DNA from 2 places in the Bacillus sp. SD127 genome. Region 1 is predicted to be linked to the other one. Evidence: predicted binding sites of a transcription regulator. Region 1 holds the regulator's gene; the other holds the start of a gene.
What was found. Region 1 encodes LexA, which represses DNA repair genes until DNA is damaged. Its sites were predicted from a motif close to CGAACATATGTTCG; they were not measured.
Positions count from the first base shown of each region.

Region 2: ACQVGS_RS10325 (YolD-like family protein) is a predicted target of LexA. The motif match lies at 2,947-2,960, and genes of this name have one in related genera.

Region 1 covers NZ_CP191226.1:2,314,692-2,327,278, reverse strand. Annotated here, with positions in the region: gene ACQVGS_RS12350 (SRPBCC family protein) at 1-23, opposite strand, end outside; gene ACQVGS_RS12345 (hypothetical protein) at 603-791, shown strand; gene ACQVGS_RS12340 (hypothetical protein) at 861-1,661, shown strand; gene ACQVGS_RS12335 (DUF4166 domain-containing protein) at 1,666-2,286, shown strand; gene ACQVGS_RS12330 (YndJ family protein) at 2,280-3,911, shown strand; gene ACQVGS_RS12325 (hypothetical protein) at 4,022-4,333, shown strand; gene pghL (gamma-polyglutamate hydrolase PghL) at 4,573-5,331, shown strand; gene ACQVGS_RS12315 (YndM family protein) at 5,354-5,806, opposite strand; gene ACQVGS_RS12310 (spore coat protein) at 5,815-6,114, opposite strand; gene ACQVGS_RS12305 (DUF892 family protein) at 6,111-6,314, opposite strand; gene fosM (FosM family fosfomycin resistance protein) at 6,511-6,933, shown strand; gene ACQVGS_RS12295 (hypothetical protein) at 7,015-7,443, shown strand; gene lexA (transcriptional repressor LexA) at 7,838-8,455, opposite strand; gene yneA (cell division suppressor protein YneA) at 8,611-8,922, shown strand; gene ACQVGS_RS12280 (YneB family resolvase-like protein) at 8,940-9,593, shown strand; gene ACQVGS_RS12275 (DUF896 domain-containing protein) at 9,657-9,890, shown strand; gene tkt (transketolase) at 10,065-12,068, shown strand; gene sirA (sporulation inhibitor of replication protein SirA) at 12,221-12,587, shown strand, end outside.
Region 2 covers NZ_CP191226.1:1,958,001-1,962,380, reverse strand. Annotated here, with positions in the region: gene ACQVGS_RS10335 (response regulator aspartate phosphatase) at 1-1,147, shown strand, start outside; partial or broken gene ACQVGS_RS10330 (Y-family DNA polymerase) at 1,310-2,558, opposite strand; gene ACQVGS_RS10325 (YolD-like family protein) at 2,551-2,883, opposite strand; gene ACQVGS_RS10320 (YolC/YozM family protein) at 3,057-3,392, shown strand; gene ACQVGS_RS10315 (hypothetical protein) at 3,434-3,790, opposite strand; gene ACQVGS_RS10310 (DUF4879 domain-containing protein) at 3,796-4,263, opposite strand.

The sequences.
Region 1 (12,587 bases):
GTTTTTTCTTGATATTTATCCATATATTGCTCCTCTTTATCCAATATATACTTTCAAGCAAATTTTATATCATCTAACGAAATCATGTCCATAGTGAGCATGAATTATGCTGAATCTGTTGTCAGCAAGTGTTTCATTCTATAAATTTCACGATTAAAAGTGAATTTATTATCCATTTATTGTTATATTGAGTGGTGAAAGGCAGGGGAAGTCTCATGCAAAAAAACGAAAATACAGCAGGAGAGCGGAAAATATATATCACGGTCTTTTCATTCTTGATGATTTGTGTAGCTGCAATGGGCTTTTATGAACAAAGATTTCTTTTTAATCAATTAGCATTTCGGGTATTTGTGCACTGATCAGTTTTGTGTTATTGGCCAATGTGCTGTTTTTCTGGAAAAAAAGAAGAGCATAGCATATGTCTCAGGCATTTCGGGTATTTGTGCACTGATCAGTTTTGTGTTATTGGCCAATGTGCTGTTTTTCTGGAAAAAAAGAAGAGCATAGCATATGTCTCAGGCATTTTGGCTGTAGTTAATGTAATTATGCTGATAACTCTGCTTTTTATATTGTGATGAGAAGGTAAAGAAGGAGGGTTCTTCGTGCTCGGTAAAATAAAAGCGGCCATTGATAATAGTCCGGGAAAACCCGCGAAAATTGTAGTTAATGAAAGCACACTTCAGCAGTTAAAAGAAGAGATGCGTTTTGTTTATGTTTCCAAACCTAAAACCATTATGGGGATTCCTGTGGAGGTTTCAGATGATGTAGAAGGCTTTGAACTCAAATTTTAACGTTAATATATTTTAATACTATAAATATGCTAATATAGGAACTGCTAGAAAAAGAAGGGAGGAGGGGTTGTGAAACAGAAGCCGATTTATGTCGAAATCGAGATGACATCTGACCTAGACAAGCTTTGGGAATATACGCAAAACCCATCGCTACATAAGGAATGGGATCTGCGGTTTTCTGATATTACATATTTACACAGAAGCGTAAATGAAGCGCAGAGGTTTCTTTACGAGACAAGAATTGGCTTTGGATTAAAGGTGTCAGGTGCTGGTGAAACCGTGGGTACGAAATTGCATTCCTCTCAAAGAGTATCCTCCCTGGCCTTTTCCTCCAACCATCCGTTATCCCTGATTAAAAAAGGCAGCGGGTATTGGAAATACATACAGCATGATAACGGGAAGCTTACATTTATGACGCAGTATCAATATGAAACGGCATATGGCTTTCTAGGAAGATGGATTGACCGTTTATTATTTCGGCCGCTGTTGGGCTGGGCAACAGCATGGAGTTTTGATTCATTGAGACTTTGGATTGAACAAAATAAACATCCGAAACAATTGATCCGTTATGCGTTTGTCTATATGCTGACGTGCTTGTTTTTTAGTCTGTTTTGGTTTTACCACGGGTTTATAGATCTTGAAACGAACAACATGGCAGGAGCTGCGAAGATAGGATTGGGCATTTTATGGCTGAGTCCATTAAAGAGAAAATGGACACTTCATGCTGTGCAGACCTGTATCTTTGCTGTCTTCGCTTTTCTAGATGCTGGAATATATTCTTTACTGTTAAGTGTGATTACTGCGGCAAGCGGCTTGATCAGTCTCCGGCTTCCAAGTGCTCGGCATACGAAACGAAAAAGAAAGAAGTGAAATGGTGAGTTCAATGTATAAAAAAACAATTATAAATTATCATCTATTACATCCCAAGCTGCAGAAACGTTATCAATTAGACAGGTCACATACATTCAGCGGAAGAGGAACGATGTCAGAAATAAGCGGAGGTTCTTTTTTTGTCAGAATGCTGCTGAAGTGCGGGGTGTTTTTTAGATGTTTCTTTTCAGAAAGAGGAAAGGACATCCCTTTTACAATTAAAAACAGAACATGTCTTACGAAGCAGGAACATACGGGGATTGAATGGAATCGGACTTTTGTCTTTAAAGATAAAAAGCGTTTCTTTGATGCAGTTATGGTATACGACGAAAATGAAAAACGAATACTTGATTTTTTCGGCCAACCTCATATTATGCTGTCCGTTTTAACTTTTGAAGCACTCTCTGACGGGTCTCTCTACATTACATCAGGAAAGCAATGGCTATTAATATGCGGAAAAAGAATTCCTTTGCCAAAATGGCTGAGCGGTAATTCCACTGTTTGCGAAACTTTTGATGAAAGCAACAACTGTTTCACTATTCAAGTTCATGTGGAAAATGCAATTCTGGGAACTCTTTTTTATTATAAAGGGACGTTTCAGGAAACAGAGGGAGAAGTATGTTAAAACGAAACGGCATCATTAGTGCGCTTTGTTTCATTTGGTTTCTTGTATCTGAAGCTCCCGACATATCAGTTGCGGAGGCGCTTGTCTTGTTTTCCATTCTCTTTTTTGTGCCGGGAATTTTTCCTTTTGTTTTTCATCAATCAGCTCACAGGACTATTCAATTTTCGGAAAAATTATTGATGCACATCTATCCGGCAGCAGCTGTTTTCGCGGTGTTAGCCCTTGTGACCGACGTGGGGTATTTTGCACTGATCTGGTGGATATACACTGCTTTGTTGGCTTTATATGGTTTGTTGCGGCTCTTGAAAACAAAAATACATAGAATCGAAGAAACATCTATTTTATTTGGACTCTTTTATTTAGGAGGAGGGGGATTTTGGTTTTTTGCCTATGCTGCGCATTTACATATCCTGCACTTCGGTCCTCTTATTATTTTGCTCACAGCTGTTCATTTTCACTATTCTGCTTTTCTAATCCCGATCTTTAATGGTTTACTTGGCAGAGTCAATAGAGAAAAACGGGTTATGTACGGTTGGGTGACATGGATTATTTTACTGTCGCCGCTCCTCATCGCACTCGGAATAACATACTCAAAAACACTTGATATCTTGGCGGTTGGTATCTATATGGCGGCACTTTATCTTAACTCATACTTAATATTTAAGACAGCTTTTCGCAGTAAGACAGGAAAAGTGCTTATCCGACTGTCTTCTGTCGTGTTAATGATAACGATCTGTTTCTCTTTCATTTACTCATTCGGTGTATTCCGGCAAGAAGTCACGCTAACCATCAGCCAAATGATTTGGATACACGGTGTCGTGAACGCATTCGGTGTTATTTTGCCGGCTCTTGCAGGATGGAGAAAAGAAAATCCTCAGCTATCGGATGCGAGTGTCAAGGTTTTCAGCCGTATATACGGAAAGAGAACAATCGGAAAGAACTTTTTGCACAACATTCACGCTGAAAATAACATTCAATATAGCGGACTTGTGGATGATATGAGAAGCCTTCGTTCAAACGATTTTTCACCGGAGCATTTGACACCGTTGATTGTTTCTTTTTATGAACAGACGAAAGATTATGAGGTAAAAGCAAAAGTGACGTGGAGCACTTGGTTTCAGCCCTTTGCGAAAATGTATGAATACATCAGCAAAAGAACCGGACAAATACATCTGTCAACGAATCCTGACTGGTATAGGATGCACAGTACAATAAAAGGTGTCCATTCAAAAAAAGACGGAAGAAAAAAGGTACGTGCCTGGATCAGAACAAATGAAAAAAGCGAAACCATTTTCACCGCGCTATATTCTGTATATCGCTCAAAAGGGGAAGGGTACATGAATATTTCTCTGCCGCTTCCTTTCAGTAACATGACAGGCATTTTAAAGCCTTATCATCACAAAGAGAACCTGATTTTGACCAGCAGGCGGAGAAAAAGCGGTGCTGGGGATGAAGGGATTTATCTTAGAACAAAAGTCGGGACCTGCCCGCTTCCATTATCTGAAACCTTTCTTATAAAGGCTCCGGCGGGCGCAAGCAGGTTAACAGCTGTTCATGAAATGTGGCTGTTTGGGATTCAATTTCTAACTGTAGATTATGACATTACATATTGCCCGTCCAAATGAATAATATAAAACAAAGACAATAGTTCATCTGACAGTCTCTCGTCCGGTAAACAATCGGTTCGGCACATTTTCATGCTGCACCTCATACAGACGGGGAAGGAAGGGTTTTTATGTTTTATATCAGTTTGTTTCTGATTGTATGGCTGGCTGCGGGATTTGCAGTGGGGATGAAGCAAGTTTATGTCGATGAGCTATTCGATAAAGATGTAATCGAAAGGCTTGAAAAAGAAGCAGGTGACTATGATCTTGTTGACCGTTTTATCAAACACCGTTTCATTTATATTGCAGCAGTTACTTTAAGCGGGTTTATTGCTGTTTACAGTGAAATAAAAGCCATGCCGCAAAAGCGGAGAATAAGAAAAATTGAAAAAGACATTAATAAGCTCAATAAAGTAAAGAAACGCCGGAATAACAGAAAGTAAAAGGTGCACAAGCCAGCAGGCGGGTGCATTTTTTTTATTTAATGGGGAATGAGAACAAAGCCGGTGCAATCTTACTTTTTTGCTAAGGAGTATAAATTCATAAATGTGAAGAACAGCGCCCGGGCTAATGGTATATAATATTGTGAATTTAACAAAAATTTAACAAGGAGGACGAGATAATTCGTGCTAAAGCCTCAAAGAGTCCAGCATCCTGTGTTTTTGGTTTTGAGGCGGAGTAGATGAAACCGGCCAAAGTATCCCTGCTCCGCCGTTTGCTCCATTCCTTGAAGCATGTTGATTGTAACATAGTCAAACGTTTTCCATCAACTTTAAAAAATGTAAAATTGTTGTTAATTTTCTTGTTGTTTGTTCCGGTTTCTTCTGTATATGCAGAGGATATCTATCAGAATTTCGAGGAATTAAAGAATCACGAAGATCCTTCAGATTATAACATTGCCACAAAAGAAACCGGCAGCTCTGTGCTTGTTTTAGCTATTCACGGAGGAGGTATTGAAGGCGGCACAAGTGAATTAGCGAGAGAGCTCAGCAAAGAATATTCCATGTATTTGTTTGAAGGTTTGAAGACGTCTGGAAATTCAGTACTGCATATAACAAGCACACATTTTGATGAGCCTCAGGCACTGAAGCTTGTAGCAAGTCATGAGTATGTCATTTCATTGCATGGATATGCAGGAGAGGACCAACAGATACAAATCGGCGGAACAGACCGATCAAGAGCGGCAGAATTAGTTTCAAAACTGCAAAAAGCCGGTTTTCCGGCTGAATTGCTTGGTACGGATCATCCGCATGCAGGCGTAAGTCCAAACAATATAGCGAATAAATCAAAAACCGGTTTGAGCATCCAGTTAGAGATGAGTACAGGTTTCAGAGAATCTTTGTTTGGCATCTTTTCTTTAAAAAGCAGATCCGTGACTCAAAATGAGAGGTTTTATGATTTTACAGAAGTGATGACCCATTTCATAGAAAACAGCTATTAAAATAAGGAGGCTTTGCGCCTCCTTATTTTTCGTCCTTCTGATCATTGGCTTCAGGAAACAATTCATCTGATGCCTCAGTTTGATATTGCAAGGTGTTATCTTTGACAGTCAGTTCGTTTCGGAATGTTTCATCCAGCACATTTTTCAGTAAATACCGGTGAAAAAAATATTCAAAAACAGTAAGGCAGACAGACGCAATCAGAGCGGCTGCAAACGGTGAGAAACCGTTTCTAGTTTGCGTTTCAAGAAAGACCCAAAGAATAACGAGTGAAAGTCCGAAGTCAGCCAGTGAAGCTATCATATTGCTGGTTCTCGGCAAGATCAGGATGTCACCGGAAAGGTATGTTACAAAGCTTAAGAAAAATGCAATAAACAGCACACTTAAAAAGGAAGCATGGTAAACTCTATCCAAAATCACATACAATAGGGCAAGAGTTAAAGCTGTCTTAGAAGCAAGAGCGATAATATGTTTCATTTGATCACCTATATTTGTGGCAAATCTTTAGCGGTATCTGCAGCCTCAAGATCGACACTTATTTGCTGAGTTAAATCTTTAGAATGATAAAAACCCTTTGCAGCCATATAATGAAAAATTTGTTCATGGGTATTCATCGCGTCATGTAAATATTGCTGCAGCGTTTCCCTGACTTCTGGGGAAGAAGATTCTGTGATGGCAGCTGCAATATTCCTTACGCCTGTCTTTGCCGATATTAAAAAATCCGTTGCGATCACTTGTTCGGTCATGCTGCCCATTCCGGCTAATTTTTGAAAGAACTCATTCACGCTTGTTCACCTCTCACTGACAGCAATTCCTGCAAACGCGCAACCTGCTGTTTTGTTTTTTGAGCATCCTGCTCAAGAATACTCTTTAATTCTTCATCTTGTACAAGTCCCGTCATGGTTGAAGATTTTGTCAAACAAAGATTCTTAAACGTAAGCAATTCGTGCAATTCCAACGTTTCATGAAGGCCGTAGCCATTCATAACGGTCATTCCCTTCTGAAGTAATATGGTTTATTTTGAACAAATTGCTTTTGTTTACACTGGTATTTTTTGCTGGTCGTTTGAAACTTTCTGGCTGCAATGCCCGTACACAAGGGGTGGGATGAGCTTCTGTTAAAATAATCAATTATTCACTGGTTTTTAATCATCTATCTTTAAATACTAAGGAGGAGACACAGTGGAGATCAAAGGGATCAATCACTTGTTATTTTCTGTTTCTGATTTACTGACTTCCATCGAGTTTTATCAAAATGTCTTTGATGCTAAACTGCTGGTTAAAGGAAAGAGCACTGCATATTTCGATTTAAACGGCATATGGCTGGCTCTCAACGAAGAGCGTGACATTCCCAGAAATGATATTAACGCTTCTTATACCCATATCGCTTTTACAATTGAGGAAAGCAAGTTTGAAGAAATGTCCGCAAAATTAAAAAACCTTCATGTTACTATTTTGTCTGGGAGAGAACGAGATGTACGTGATCGAAAATCAATTTATTACACTGATCCTGACGGCCATAAATTTGAATTCCATACAGGAACTCTTCAAGACAGACTTCAATATTATAAGCAAGCTAAAACCCACATGGATTTTAACGATTGAAAAAGCACGGGAAACAGAGTAACAGGGAATATACATATTTATCTTATGGGGTTAATATATGGTAAAGGAGGGGGATTGCAGTTGAGAAATAAAATATTGCTCATGACAGCTGTTTTGCTATGTGTTTTTGGAACCGGGACCATTCATGCAGCAACTTCACATTTTGAGCATAAAACCGACTTTATTCTAAATGACGGAACAAAAGCGCTTTATGTAGAAAACATTAGTGATGTACCGGCAATGGATTATTTTTTAGGATACCAATTTACGATATTAGGAGTGAACACTTGTTCAGTTAACATTAAGCTTCAGCGAATGGGACTTGCAGGGGATTATACTACGTTAAGCACAAAACAATTCACCGGTAATTGGTTTGACTTTAGCGCTCACGATAAGGTTTCCATTGAACCTTATCACCGGTATCGAATATTAGCTGAAGAACATTCAGAAAACTGTGCAAGTGTTCATGTAAAAGGCCGCTATGGTGTAGAATATTTTAATTTTGATTGATGCTCACATTTTTGAAAAGAAGTGAGCTTTTTTTGCGGAATAAATTAACTAAATAAACTATGTACTAAATATTCAGTATATTTCCTTTTGCCTCGCTCAATATAAAAGAGGAGAGTATAACTCATCTTTTCACGTCCGAAAATCGAAACATTTATAAGAAAAGAACGTCTAATTTTTTAAACAGCACTTTTTTAAAAAAAAGTTTCATTAAGGAAAGAAAATTTCTTGACTTCAATAATTGAATGATGGATAATTATGGTGTAAACATGATGTTCTTTTTCCTCCTATTCAGGTTCGCACCTAAGCCAGGGCGAGCCTGCTTTTTTTAAAAAACAAAACCCCCACTCCACAAAGGAAGAGGGGGTTTATTCTTTGTAACTGATAGTTCAATAGTTTAATGGACAGTTCTGAACACACCAATTACTTTTCCTAATATGCTGACATTCTGCAGTATGATCGGAGCCATGGTTGGATTTTCAGGCTGTAAGCGAATGTGTGTATCCTCTTTATAGAAACGTTTTACCGTAGCTTCATCATCTTCTGTCATCGCCACTACGATTTCACCGTTATTCGCCGTGTTTTGCTGTTTTACAATAACATAGTCCTTATCAAGTATACCTGCGTCAATCATACTGTCACCCATGATCTCCAGCATAAACACATGCTCATCCGGAGGAACCATACGGTCAGGAAGCGGGAAGTATTCTTCAATGTTTTCAACCGCTGTAATAGGTGAGCCCGCCGTTACTTTTCCGATTACCGGTACATTAACGACTTGGCTTTTTGGAATCTCTACTTCTTCATCCAGAATTTCTATCGCTCTTGGTTTTGTCGGATCGCGTCTAATCAGCCCTTTTGTTTCCAAACGGGCCAAATGGCCATGGACAGTAGAACTGGACGCAAGGCCGACAGCCTCTCCGATCTCTCTAACCGAAGGCGGATATCCTTTTGATTTAACCTCTGCTTTAATAAAACGGAGGATATCAAGTTGCCTTTTTGATAGCTTCGTCATTTTTTGCACCTCTAAACGTCGATTTTAAATAGATTATAGCATGATTTTCCTGACAGTACAAACATAGGTTCGAAGAAAACAATTGACAGAAACATTTGTTCGTATATACTGAAATTATAAAAAGCGAACAAACATTCTTGTCGGAGGTTGTTATCATGAATAAAGAATCTATTATTTTTGTCGGCCTGTTCACTGTGATTCTAAGCGTGGTTATCCTTCTGTTGTCATATACAAGCAGCGACCAGGAGCTTAATCAATATGTTAAAATAAAAGTTCAGTCTGGGGATACGCTCTGGTCGCTTGCTGATCAGGTGGATGACTCAAAAAAGATAAATAAAAGTGATTTTGTTGAATGGGTAGCTGAAAAAAATAATCTCCAGACGTCTGAGATTCAGCCGGGGGATGAATTGGTGATTCCATTAAAAAAGGAACACCCGGCTGCATACGAACTGGCTACTGTTAAATAGAGAGGAAAGGTAGAAAGGTGAAAGCACTCATTTATGCCCGAGTAAGCACAAATAAAGAACAGCAAGAAACCTCATTAAAGCGGCAGGAGGAGGAGCTTACGGCCATTGCTGCCGAGAACGGCATGGAAGTCGTCAAAGTGATTTCTGAAAAAGCCAGCGGATATGAAATGGACCGGGATGGTGTATTTGATTTGCTTGATCATATCAAGAATTCAAATATTGATGTGATTTTAGTTCAGGATGAAACAAGACTCGGCCGGGGAAACGCGAAAATTGCACTTCTTCATTGTATTTACAGGGAAGGTGTGAAAGTATATACGACCGCTCACAGAGGTGAGCTGGAGTTATCAGAGGCTGACTCTATGGTGCTGGAAATCGTCAGCATTGTGGAGGAATACCAGCGGAAAATCCACAACATGAAAATTAAACGCGGAATGAAACGCGCAGTGAAAAATGGTTTTAAGCCACAAAAGAACCTGAAAAACCAGCATGAAAACAGCGGAAAAGAAAGAATAGAAGTTCCGATCTCGGAGATTGTCCGGTTGAGAGCGAATAAACTGACGTTTGCTGAAATCGCGGCTACGTTGAGAGGTTTTGGCTATGATGTGTCAAAGGCGACAGTCCATCGGCGTTTTCAGGAATACATAGAGAATGAGCAGACAGGCGAGTGAATCAGTTGTAAAACTCCTCTTGTTTTAGTAGTATATAGACAAAATGCAATAAAGGAGTTTATCATGATTTCAAACGAAAAAATTGCCAGAATCAATGAACTTGCCGCAAAAGCTAAAGCTGGCGTTATTACAGAAGAAGAAAAAGCTGAACAGCAAAAGCTCCGTCAAGAGTACCTAAAAGGATTTCGTTCTTCTATGAAAAACACATTAAAAAGTGTAAAAATCATTGATCCTGAAGGCAATGACGTAACACCTGAAAAGTTAAAAAGAGAAAAAAATAATAACAGACTTCACTAATATAAGAGGAATACGGCAATATCGTATTCCTCTTTTGTATATACTACAAACAACAGCGCTTTCTTCAGGTGACAAAATTCATCAAGTTTCTCTCAAATTTAAGCTGAAACAGTTGAGAAAAAGTCGTCAGACATTTATGATGAAAGGGTACAACATATAAGGAAGGGGATTTTTATGGATACAATTGAAAAGAAATCAGTTGCTACCATTCGCACACTATCAATAGACGCTATTGAAAAAGCAAACTCTGGTCACCCTGGTATGCCTATGGGGGCAGCGCCAATGGCATATACGCTATGGACAAAATTTATGAATGTAAATCCGGCAAACCCTGGGTGGTTTAACCGCGACCGTTTTGTTTTATCTGCGGGACACGGATCAGCACTTTTATACAGCATGCTTCATTTAAGCGGGTATGATCTCAGCATTGAAGATCTTAAGGGATTCCGCCAGTGGGGCAGCAAAACACCGGGGCATCCGGAATTCGGACATACAGCCGGTGTTGATGCAACAACAGGGCCGCTTGGACAAGGAATCGCAATGGCGGTCGGAATGGCTATCGCAGAACGCCATTTAGCCGAAACTTACAACCGCGATTCATTCAATGTAGTCGATCACTATACATACAGCATTTGCGGTGACGGCGATTTAATGGAAGGTATTTCTTCTGAAGCCGCTTCACTTGCAGGCCATCTTCAGCTTGGCCGTCTGATCGTATTATACGATTCTAATGACATCTCCTTGGACGGAGATCTGGATCGTTCATTCTCTGAAAACGTGAAACAGCGTTTCGAGGCGATGAATTGGGAAGTTCTTTACGTTGAAGATGGAAACAATATTGAAGAATTATCTGCGGCAATTGAAAAAGCACGCCAAAACGACAAGAAACCTACATTGATTGAAGTAAAAACGACAATCGGTTTCGGTTCTCCTAACCGTGCCGGCACTTCCGGTGTTCACGGTGCTCCGCTTGGCAAAGAAGAAAGTAAATTAACAAAAGAAGCTTATGCATGGACGTATGAAGAAGATTTCTACGTTCCGTCAGAAGTATATGAGCATTTCGCAAAAACAGTAAAAGAATCCGGCGAGAAAAAGGAACAGGAATGGAATGACCAATTCGCTAAATATAAAGAAATTTATCCGGAACTCGCTGAACAGCTTGAGCTGGCTATCAAAGGAGAACTTCCGAAAGACTGGGATCAAGAGGTGCCTGTTTATGAAAAAGGAAGCAGTCTGGCATCCCGTGCCTCTTCAGGTGAAGTTCTGAACGGCCTTGCGAATAAAATTCCGTTCTTTGTCGGCGGTTCTGCAGACTTAGCAGGATCAAACAAAACGACGATTAAAAATTCCGGTGATTATACAGCGCTTGATTACTCAGGAAAAAATTTCTGGTTTGGTGTTCGCGAATTTGCTATGGGTGCAGCCTTAAATGGTATGGCGCTTCACGGCGGACTTCGTGTATTCGGCGGAACATTCTTTGTCTTCTCTGATTACTTGCGTCCGGCCATTCGCCTTGCAGCATTAATGGGTCTTCCTGTGACATATGTCTTTACTCACGACAGTATCGCGGTCGGTGAAGATGGACCGACTCACGAGCCGGTTGAGCAGCTTGCTTCATTACGGGCAATGCCTAACCTTTCTTTAATCCGCCCTGCAGACGGTAATGAGACAGCAGCGGCTTGGAAGCTTGCGGTGCAGAGCACAAATCACCCAACAGCGCTTGTATTGACACGTCAAAACCTTCCTACAATCGACCAAACAGCTGAAGAGGCATTGGCTGGTGTAGAAAAAGGTGCATATGTTGTTTCTAAGTCTAAAAACGAAACACCTGACGCTCTTCTCATCGCTACGGGCTCAGAGGTTGGCCTCGCAATCGAGGCACAGGCAGAATTGGCAAAAGAAAATATTGATGTTTCTGTCGTCAGCATGCCTTCAGTAGATCGTTTTGAGAAACAATCGGATGAATACAAAAACTCCGTGCTTCCGTCAGATGTGAGAAAACGTCTTGCGATTGAAATGGGCTCATCATTTGGCTGGGGCAAATACACAGGGCTTGAAGGAGACGTGCTCGGTATTGACAAATTCGGCGCCTCCGCTCCTGGCGAAACCATTATCAATGAATACGGCTTCTCAGTTGCAAACGTTGTGGATCGAGTCAAAGCATTAATCAATAAATAAGTTTTTCAAAGGGGATGAGTCAAATCATCCTCTTTTTCTTGTTTATCCGACAAAAATAGTATTGGCTGTTTAACAGTAATAGACAATTCTTTCTTCTCTTCTTTTGTATAATAGAATGCAAATGAAATGCTGCTGGAAAAGGGGATGAGAAGATGGAACGTCACTACTATACGTACCTGATCAAAGAGGAATTTGCCAATCACTATTTCGGGCGGGAATCGGTTATGTTTGATCTGTTTCAAGACTATCATTGGACAAGCCTGACGAGGCAGCAGTATGAAATGACAGAGAAACAAATTCAATATATTACGAAACCCATTCCGATTTTACATATGCATCAGCGGTTAAAAATGAATTTGAACAATACAAACTATACACAGCTGGATTATATTTATAGATTATCTCTCCCAAAAGCAAAGGGACAAGCGTCTTTTATGATGAAAGAACACATGATTGAAATTGTAGCTAACGGAGATTACGAGGCGGAAACGATATTTTTTGAAGTTCTTCGCAAAGTAA
Region 2 (4,380 bases), 360 kb from region 1:
AGTCATTCCCTATGACTTGGTAGCGACAAAAATGAATCATTGGTATGTAGCAATTAAAAAGAATTGGGTCGGTAGAGCAGAGGAAATGCGAAAAGAAGTTATGCAAGAAATAAAGATTATGGAAGAGAATCAAGATGTCTTGCTATACTACTCTCTACTCGAATTTAGACATAAATTAATGCTATCGTATATGTACCCTAACGCCATAAAGGACATTGAGAAAAATTATGGTGAGTTAAAAGAGTATGCAGGTCATGAAAACTTAACAGGAATGCTCGAATATTACTATTATTTTTTCATGGGCATGTTCTATTTTAGACAAAAAGAGTTGACGTTCTCCCTTAATCACTATAGACAAGCAGAGAAACATTTGGACTCCATCGATAGCGAAGATATTGAAGTTGAAAAAGCTGAATTTTATTTTAAATTATCAGAAGTGTATTACCACATGAAACAAACTTATTTTTCAATGAATTATGCCATGAGAGCCTATAATATTTTTAAAAAGCAACCTGATGTTGATGGAAACTCTACATACGGGGTACAAAAAGTACGCTGTCAATTCGTCATATTTGGCAATTTACTGGACAGCATGAAGTTTGATGAGGCGTTAAAAAGAGCATATAAAGCTTACCAAGAAGCAGAAGAGCTGAATAAAAATGAGAAGAATCGTGGACATTTAATACGTTCAGCACTGTTTAATATTGGATTATGTTATAATCAAATGGAAGAACTTGATAAAGCATTTTTTCACTTTAATAAGTCGCTCCAAATCATTGAGCCAGAAAACCATGATTATGCAGCTAAAACATTGTTTGTTATCTCCTTCTTAAAAGGAAGGCAAAACGATACTAAAAATGCTCAAGCGTTTTATGAACAATCAAAGCAGATAGCAGAACAGTACAACAATGAAGTAGTTATTGAAAAGCTGAAAATGGTTAAAGGTCTTTTCTTGGACTCGGATTTAAATTTAGTAAGAGAAGCGTTCCAGTTCTTCAGAGAAAGAGGTATGTACCCTGATATGGAAAGCTATGGAGTTGTCATAGCTGATTTTCTCACAGCAAAAAAAGAAGCTTGGGGTGCAATTGAATTTTATCGTTTGGCAAATGAAGCAAGAAGACAAATTAAAAGGGGAGAAGCAATATGAAAACAAAACTAATTATCTGCGCAGTTCTATTATTCGGTGTTGCCGGAACAGTGGGTGCTTCCTATCTCCAACAACAAAACGATACGCTCAAAGTTGCTGAAAGAGCCGAAACGTAAAAACTAATAACTAAGTAAGGAGAATGGAGGGAGCTTCCCTCTATTCTCATGATTTATGTCCACCAGTAAGCCCTGCTCTGTGAAGCGCAGTACCAGCAGGTGTATAAGAAACTGCTCTCAGAATCGCTTTCGATCCGTATTTGCTTCTAATCCCGTCCATTACAAACCCGAGTTTCCTTCTCTTTTCATTATCCACTTCAAATAAACTCAACTGCTGATTAACATCATCCTCAATATTTGATAACGTAACTGAGATACTTCTCACTGTTTTACCCGAGTAAAACTTATTAAAGAGCATCAAACAGCACCTATAAATGTCCATGGTGATATTTGTGGGAAGATCAATTGTTTTGGATCGGTGAAAACCACCACCAAGCTCATCCTTGCTGTATCCAATTCCCAGGCTGATTGTTCGGCCAACTTTATTATGGGTACGTGCCCTTCTTGCGACTTCCTCACAAATCTCTAACAGAACAGCCTTAATCTCTTCTTTTCTTGTGTAATCCCTCATTAAAATTTGACTCTTACCAAAACTAATCTGACCTTGCATCAACGGAGCACCTATTTCTGATAAATCAATTCCGTGAGAGGTAGTACAACTGGTTTCCCATTATTCCAAACTTCTTTTCAAGCAGCTCTAAAGGAAATTTAGCCAACTGACCTACAGTTGATATTCCCATCCGATTCAGATTTCTTTCCATCCTCCCTCCTATTCCCCACATTTTAGACAGCGGGTGAACCTTCCAGAGTTTATTTGGTACATCTTCATATCTCCAACGTGCAATACCACTCTTTGTTTTCTTACTCTCCAGGTCAAGCGCAAGCTTACTGAGTAACATGTTATCTCCAATGCCTACTGTACACATCAAACCAAATTCTCTCCACATGCTGCTTTGAATTGCTTTGGCCATTTCTTCAGGATCTTCTTTTCCTGCATCTAAAAAAGATTCATCAATTGAATACGTATGGACACATTTCTCAGGAACAAATCTGTAAAACAGCTTTGTAATCTCAGTCGAAACTCTGATGAAAAGCTTCATTTGCGGATTTACAATGTGTATTCTTGGATCTTCAGGTATCTCAAATAGTCTCGATCCTGTTTTGATTCCAAAATCTTTTTTAAGTGCAGGAGATGAAGCTAATACTACACTTCCCTGTCTCTCCGTATTCCCTACAACGGCAAGATAGCAAGTTAAGGGGTTCAAACCCATTGTGACAGCCGATACAGAAGCATAAAAGGATTTCATATCGACACAAAGTATATTTTTACGTGGAAATTGTGAGTAATCAATCATTGTATGTGACTCCTATGATGTTATTCATGTTGATATAGACTGTATTGTCGTTCGGATCTTTAACGTGAAGCTTTTGTTGTTCAAAATTAATGTAATGGACTCGGCCGGCGACATTTTCAACGAATCCATTGTTAAAGAGTTTGAATTTCAACTCTTTATTAAATTCAAGTGCTTCAGAAACAAGAATATCCATCTCTTCAATTTGTTGAGCGTCTAAGGACGGCTTTTCAATTTTTGATGCATCAAGTAAGTCTTGTTTAAGCTGTGTCAAATGTTCTGGAAGCATAATTGACGTATATTTGATTGTTCCTCGATCTCTAAGCATATCGACTCACTCCTTTATTGATCTAATATTAACAGAACAAACGTTCCTTATTCAACAAAAATACGAACGAAAGTTCGATGTAAATGTTGGTAATAAAATATAAAGGTCAATAATGATATACGTAGTATTAATAAAGGAGGGATTCTTTTCCACGAAGGAGAGTGTAATGGTTAATGAAGAAGAGGCTAATCGGATTTTTGGTCTTAGTTCCTACTTTGATTATGTCGGGTATTACTTTAATCGAAGCAAATAAAAAGTCCCCTTTGGAAGTAATTGATAATATTCGGGATGAATTTGGTTTATTCAGTGTGCAAATTGGTCAAACAGATCCGGCAATTACAATTGGCATGGATCAAACCAAAAGTGAAGCAAAGCTCCGTGAATATTTAAAAGATAATCTTTCTAGAGAAGCAAAGGAAAAATATAAGATCTATATATTCAAAGATGATATTGAAAAGTTGGAGAAAGAACATCGAGAGTATTTGAAAGTAAATAACCTCAATAAGTAAAACGCCCAGCACTTTATTAAGCTGGGCATTGTTTTCATTATTCAAATAGAATTTCTATAAGCATTAATTGCTTCATTTCGTAACAGCATATTATCTTTATTAACCATGCCTAAGTTATAAGCTTTTTTGATAATATCTAATACCTGCGAATCCATTGCAGAAAGGTTTCCTCCTGCAGTAAATCTTAATTTCCAGTCTTCTAAAGACTTATTCAAATCAGGCGTGCTTTTTTTATTCTCGGGTTTAACAATCTCATTTCTCTCAAGTTTTTCGCAAAACTCGTTAAAACCTATGGAAGATTGCTGAGTATTATTCTGACCATACCCTTCTGTTGCTAAGCTACAAAAAGCTAAGAATTTTGGATCTTTAGTTACATCATAATTAGAAGTGCTAATCACCTGGTTCACTCTCTTTCAAAATCAATTTTTTGGCTATAAAGAAAAGTAGTACCTGAGCTTAGTGCTCTTATCTGAATTGAGTTATCTTGAAGTGCGTCCATTGGAATCTCAAAATATTTATCCCAGCCTATTACCACCTTATTTTGACCAAGGATAGCATCAGATTTAAACATTTTAGCTGTGCCGTCATACAACAGATTTTTACCATCTTTGCCTGTGATAACTGTTAACTTGGTATAACCCATAAACCGAGCTTTCACATATAGTTTATTCCCCTTCAAAACGTTTGGCGCTTTGGTTTGACTAAAAGTGATGTTATCCCAAGCAAAATCGTTTCCGTCTGATGTAATCCCTGTAATTTGTAGATAGTAGAGTGGTAATGCTTCTGCTGCTTTTGCTTTTGATGAACCAGTGAAAGCGAAAGCAACAACTGCTAGAAGAGCAAGCAGTACATATGTAATTCTCTTATTCATTTCCTAAATCCTCCTTGGAACAAGTTTACATGTTAAATATCGTCAATTGAAGGAAATTGTTTAATATTTGAAATAAAAAAAAGAACCTGCATTAAGCACGTTCTTTTCATACTGTCA